Regions from separate parts of the Paraclostridium sp. genome, predicted to be linked through region 1. Evidence: predicted binding sites of a transcription regulator. Region 1 holds the regulator's gene; each other region holds the start of a gene.
The links. Region 1 encodes HrcA, which represses chaperone genes, less so after heat shock. Its sites were predicted from a motif close to TTAGCACTCNNNNNNNNNGAGTGCTAA; they were not measured.

Region 1 (2,286 bases):
ATTTCAATATAAAAGAGGATGCTGAAATAACTATAGAATGCAATCCGGGAACAATAAATAAAGAAAAGCTAGAAGCTATGAAAAAAATAGGCATAAACAGATTGAGTATTGGTCTTCAAGCTACACAAAATTATCATCTTAAATCTATAGGAAGAATACATACATATGAAGAGTTTGAGAAAAACTACTATGATGCTATAGACATAGGTTTTGAAAATATAAATATAGACTTAATGTATGCTCTTCCAAACCAAAAAGAAGAAGAATGGAAAGATACTTTAGATAAGATTATAAAATTAAATCCGTCACATATATCGGCATATTCTCTTATATTAGAAGAGGGTACCAAGCTTTATGATATGTATGAAAATAATGAGTTTAATCTTCTTGATGAAGATACAGATATAGAAATGTATAATTACACAATAAATACATTAAAAGATAATGGCTATAATCAGTACGAAATATCTAATTATTCAAAATATGAAAAAGAATGTAAACACAATATTATCTATTGGAAGTGTGATAACTATCTAGGGTTAGGGCCTGGAGCATCTGGGTATATAGAAGATACAAGATATTCGAATGTAGAAGATTTAAACGAGTATAATAACAAACTAAACCAAAATTTAAAGCCTATAAATGAAGAAAATAAATTAAGTGATAAAGATAAGATAGAAGAATTTATTTTTATGGGGCTTAGAATGAATGAAGGAATAAGTTTAGATATATTTGAAAAAAGGTTTAAAATTGATTTTAAAGATCTATATAAAAATGCTTTAGAAAAATTAATAGCTAATAAGCTTATAAAGATGGAAGATTCCAACGTTTCTTTAACTCAAAAGGGAAGAGAAATATCAAATAGTGTTTTTATAGAGTTTATAAATTAATTAAAAAGTGTTGACAAAGAAAATTTAAAGTGATATAAAATATATATAATCTTTTAGCACTCCAACATAATGAGTGCTAACAAAAGAGGAGGGTTTTGATTATGACGGAGTTAAATGAAAGAAAATTAGATATCCTCAAAGCTATAGTCAAAGACTATATAGATACTGCAGAAGCTGTAGGATCTAGAACTCTTTCTAAAAAGTATGAGTTGGGCGTAAGTGCAGCTACTATAAGAAATGAAATGGCTGACTTAGAAGAATTAGGATATTTAATACAACCTCATACCTCCTCAGGAAGAATTCCTTCAGAAAAAGGATATAAACTTTATGTTGATTCGCTTATGAAAGAATATGAGTTAGATAATATTGAAAAGAACTTAATTGAAGAATCAATAAATCATAACATGAATTATATGAATGATTTGATACATGAAACATCTAAGTTAATATCAAAGTTAACAAATTATACAACAATAGCTGTTACTAAAAATGTATCAAACTTACAAAATATAAAACATATTCAATTAGTTGGATTAGATGAAAAAAGTATAGTTTTAGTTATAGTTACTGAAAAAGGTGATATTAAAAATACTACTCTTTCAACTAACATACAAATTGATCAAGCTAAGCTTAATTTGATTTCTGATAAACTTACTAGAAAGCTCTCGGGTAAAAATATATCTGAGATTGATGAAGAGTTTTTAAATTACATAAAATATGAAATTACAGAAAACTCTTTGATAATAGATAAGCTTATAGATTCATTAAATCTTGGCATTGAAGAAAACAATACATCAATGTCATTAAGTGGAGCAACTAATATTTTTAATTTTCCTGAGTTTAGCGATGTAGTTAGAGCAAAAACATTTTTAACTATGTTAGAGGAAAAAGAGAATATATCTAATATGCTAAAATCAAAAGGAATTCAAAAAGAAAACCTAAATATAATTATAGGTAGTGACAATGACTGCGAGGTAGCTCAAGATTGTAGTATTATAACTGCAACTTACAATATAGATAAAGATGTAGTAGGAAAAATTAGTTTAATTGGTCCAACTAGAATGGATTATGCAAAAGTATATTCAATACTTAACTATATGGGACTACTACTAAACAAAAAATAGTTAGGGGTGTAAGTTTTGGAAAATAATAAGCAAGAAGAATTACAAGAAGAAATAAACGATAATACATCAGAGGAAGTTGAAGAAACTATTGAAGAGGCTATAGAGGAAGCAACTGAAGCTAAAGAAAGCTTAGAATCTGACAACAAAGAAGAAAAAATAGAAGAACTTACAGATACTCTTCAAAGACTTCAAGCAGAATATGCAAACTATAGAAGAAGAACTCAACAAGAGAAAGAAACTATGGGCATATTTGCTAATGAAAAAATATTAAA
Region 2 (2,286 bases), on a different contig from region 1:
AAGAATTAGTTGAACTTGAACAAAAAGCTATAAAAGGTAATAAAGTAATAAAAGATAATCATTATGACGGCATAAAAAAGAAAGTAATAAGTTTACTTTTAAATACTGGAAAATTTCCATTTACAACTAATAATAATGTTGAAATATTTATAGATGGGAATGAAAAATTTAAAAAATTGATACAGGATATAGAAAAAGCTAAAGAACACATTCACTTAGAATATTTCATAATAAAAGATAGCGAAATAGGAATTAAATTAAAAAATTTATTAATAAAAAAAGCAAATGAAGGCGTAAGCGTAAAAATTTTATATGATGATGTTGGTTGTTGGAGATTTTGGTTCCATAGACAATTTTTTAAAGATATGAAAAGTGAAGGAATAGAGATAGTTCCTTTTTTACCAGCTAAGTTTCCTATAATAGGAGGTAAGCTAAACTATAGAAATCATCGTAAAATAGCTATAATTGATGGTTACATAGGATATACAGGTGGAATAAATATAGGTGATGAATATATGGGTAAAAATAAAAAGTTTGGATATTGGAGAGATACTCATATAAGAATAGAAGGAAGTTCTGTATATATGTTGCAAATGGTATTTTTAATAGATTGGTACTATACAACTAAAAATATGGCATTTGATGAAAGATATTTTCCTAAATTAGATAATAAGGGTAATTCTATGATTCAAGTTGTTGCAACTGGGCCGGATAGTGATTGGGAAGCTATACATTATGCTTACTTTTCGGCTATATGTAATGCCAAAGAAAGGGTATATATAGAAACCCCATATTTTATACCAGATGAAAGTTTATTAAGAGCATTAAAAAGTGCTGCACTTAGCGGAGTTGATGTAAGAATTATATTCCCAAGTATCGCAGATCATAAGATAGTTCATCATGCTTCTTATTCATATTTTGATGATATTTTAAGATCGGGAGGAAAAGTTTATTTATATAAAAAAGGATTTATACATTCTAAAGTCGTAATTATAGATGATAAGATTTCATCTACAGGATCTGCGAATATGGATTTAAGAAGTTTTATGTTAAACTTTGAAATAAATGCATTTATGTATGATGAAGAAATAATAAGTAAAATAACTGATGATTTTTATGAAGATTTAAAAAACAGTGAAGAAATAAATCTTGAAGATTTTGGGAAAAGACCATTTATTAAAAAATGGGCAGAATCTGTAGCGAGATTATTTTCTCCAATTTTATAAACGAATTTGATATGTGAGGTTATGTCGAGCAAAGTAAAAATTTCTCGCATAAAAAATCAATCAAATCAAATTAAAAGTATTGAAAAATAAAAAAAATTGAGATATTATAAAACTGTTAGCACTCTACAATATAGAGTGATAAAAAAGTTAATAAAAATTTTACATATATAAATTTCATTAGGAGGGATAATTATGAAAATAAGACCATTGGCTGACAGAGTAGTTATAAAGAAAGTTGAAGCAGAAGAAAAAACTGCAAGTGGTATAGTTTTACCTGGCGCAGCTAAAGAACAACCTCAAATGGCTGAGGTAGTTGAAGTAGGGCCTGGTGGAATAGTAGATGGTAAAGAAATTAAGATGGAGTTAAAAATAGGAGATAAAGTGATCTTTTCTAAATATGCAGGATCAGAAATTAAATTAGAAGGTCAAGAATATACAATACTAAAACAAAGTGAAATATTAGCAGTAGTTGAATAATTATTTAAGGGAGGATATTGAGAAATGGCTAAAGAAATAAAATTCGCGCAAGATTCAAGATCAGCATTAGAAGCTGGTGTAAATAAATTAGCAGATACAGTAAAGGTAACTTTAGGACCTAAAGGAAGAAATGTTATATTAGATAAAAAATTTGGATCTCCACTTATAACTAATGATGGAGTTACTATAGCAAAAGAAATAGAGTTAGAAGATAGATTTGAGAATATGGGAGCTCAATTAGTTAAAGAGGTTGCTACTAAAACTAATGATGTGGCTGGAGATGGAACTACAACTGCTACTGTACTTGCTCAAGCTATAATAAGAGAAGGTTTAAAAAATGTAACAGCGGGATCAAACCCAGTATTACTAAGAAAAGGAATACAAAAAGCTGTTGAAGTATCAGTTGAGGAATTAAAGAAACAATCAAGAACTATAGAAACTAAAGAATCTATATCTCAAGTTGCTTCTATATCTGCTGGAGATGAAGAAGTAGGTAATTTAATAGCTGAAGCTATGGAGATAGTAGGTAAAGATGGAGTTATAACTGTTGAAGAATCTAAAACTATGCATACTGAATTAGATG
Region 3 (2,286 bases), on a different contig from region 1:
GAATAATCTTTAAATAATTTTACATACTGAGATTGTTGTTCTTCATCACTTACATAAAATACTTTATTTTCATGTTTTTCCTTGCAGTTTTCAAGATATTCATTTAAAGTTAAATACTCATTATTTATTGTTTTAAATAAAATTATATCCTTTATCTTGTCATAGAAACTTTCGTCTTTTAAACATCCAAATTTAATAAATACTTGTATGTCATCCCAGAATTTTTCATAATTTTCTTTTTCATTTTTATATAAAGCTTTTAACTTATCAGCAACTTTCTTAACTATGTGCTTAGAAATTTTACTTACATCTTTATCATTTTGTAAGAAACTTCTTGAAACATTTAGTGGTAAATCAGGGCAGTCTATTACACCTTTAAGTAATAATAAAAACTCAGGTATAACTTCTTTTATATTATCTGCCACAAAAACTTGGTTATTATATAATTTAACCTTACCTTCTATTAACTCAAACTCATTTTTTAATTTAGGGAAGTATAATATTCCTTTTAAATTAAATGGATAATCCACATTTAAATGTATCCAAAATAGTGGTTCATCAAATGTTTTAAACACTTTTTTGTAAAACTCTTTATACTCTTCATCAGTACAATCCTTTGGTGATTTTAACCAAAGTGGATAAGTATCATTTAAAGGTTTTTTGTCTTCTTCAGTTTCTTCTTTTCCATCTACATTTAAATATATATTCACTGGTAAGAATGAACAATATTTATCTATTATATTTCTTACAGTATACTCTTCTAAGAACTCTTTACTATCATCATCTAAAAATAAAGTTATTGTTGTTCCTCTTACTTTTTTTGTATCACTTAAACCTATTTCGTACTCGGTTTGTCCTTCACTTATCCATCTTACAGCTTCAGCATTTTCCTTATATGATAAAGTATCTATTTGAACCTTTGTAGATACCATAAATGCTGAATAAAAACCAAGTCCAAAATGACCTATTATATCACTTTCTTCACTCATTTTATCTTTATACTTATTTACAAAATCTTCAGCTCCAGAAAAAGCTACTTGATTAATATATTTTTGAACCTCTTCCTCAGTCATACCTATCCCGTTATCTTCAAAGATAAGTGATGAATTTTCTTTATCTATAGTTACATTAATTTTATAGTCTTGTTCTTTATTGTCAGTCACTTCACCTAGAGAAATTAACTTTTTATATTTGTTTATAGCGTCACACCCATTACTTATAAGCTCTCTTACAAATATATCTTTATCTGAGTATAACCATTTCTTTATTATTGGAAATATATTTTCCGTATGTATTGATATGTTACCTTTTTTATTTTCCATTTTATCTCCTCCTAAACTTATCTATTAAAATAATTCGGGATAAAATCTTTCCCCATACCTATTATTTTAGCACGTTTGTTAGCACTGTCAAGTTTAGAGTGCTAATTTTTTTATTTTTTTATTAATCAACTAAAAAAGACAGGTATAAGAACCTGTCTTTTTTTATATTTTATTATTAAAATTCATTCATATTAAAATAGTTTGTTTCATCTTCATTAAAGTTTATAGATTTTTTAAACCCGTTATTACTTTTTAAATTAAAGTTTCCAATCAATGATTTTAACATCTGTGCTTGTCCACTTAATTCTTCACTACTAGCCGCACTTTCCTCTGAAGTTGCAGAGTTAGTTTGAACTACCTCTGAAATTTGTTCTACTCCTAAAGAAACTTGATTGATAGCACTTGCTTGTTCTTCAGATGCTTTAGCTATATCATTAACTACTACAGTAGTTCTATTAGTTGTATTAATTATCTTTTGAAGAGACTGTGCTGTACTATCTACAATACCAGTTCCCTTTTCAACAGCTCCTATTGAGTTTTCAATAAGTGTAGCTGTATTTTTAGCAGCCTCTGCCGATTTAGCAGCAAGGTTTCTTACCTCATCTGCGACAACTGCAAATCCCTTACCTGCTTCACCTGCACGAGCAGCTTCAACAGCAGCATTTAAAGCTAATATGTTAGTTTGGAATGCTATATCATCTATTGTTTTTATAATTCTTCCTATTTCACTAGAAGTAAATGAAATTTCTTCCATAGCAGTAACCATTTGTTTCATCTGTTCATTACCTTCTTTAACTTGAGTAGCTGAGTTTGCTGTTAAAGAATTTGCTGTTCTAGCATTTTCTGCAGTATCTTTTATTTTATTAGATATATCTATAATAGTTGCAGATAACTCTTGTATTGCACTTGCTTGTTCAGTTGCACCTTGCGATAACATTTGTGATCCACCTGCAACTTGATCTGA

Region 2: the regulator HrcA is predicted to act here: its motif matches at 1,342-1,368, upstream of ACRCYC_RS02450 (co-chaperone GroES).
Region 3: the regulator HrcA is predicted to act here: its motif matches at 1,401-1,427, upstream of htpG (molecular chaperone HtpG).

What each region holds. Positions count from the first base shown of each region.
Region 1 is NZ_JBOFKN010000023.1:12,870-15,155, forward strand. Features, by position in the region: gene hemW (radical SAM family heme chaperone HemW) at 1-890, shown strand, start outside; gene hrcA (heat-inducible transcriptional repressor HrcA) at 992-2,014, shown strand; gene grpE (nucleotide exchange factor GrpE) at 2,030-2,286, shown strand, end outside.
Region 2 is NZ_JBOFKN010000033.1:37,776-40,061, reverse strand. Features, by position in the region: gene cls (cardiolipin synthase) at 1-1,226, shown strand, start outside; gene ACRCYC_RS02450 (co-chaperone GroES) at 1,419-1,703, shown strand; gene groL (chaperonin GroEL) at 1,728-2,286, shown strand, end outside.
Region 3 is NZ_JBOFKN010000161.1:14,262-16,547, reverse strand. Features, by position in the region: gene htpG (molecular chaperone HtpG) at 1-1,322, opposite strand, end outside; gene ACRCYC_RS12245 (methyl-accepting chemotaxis protein) at 1,498-2,286, opposite strand, start outside.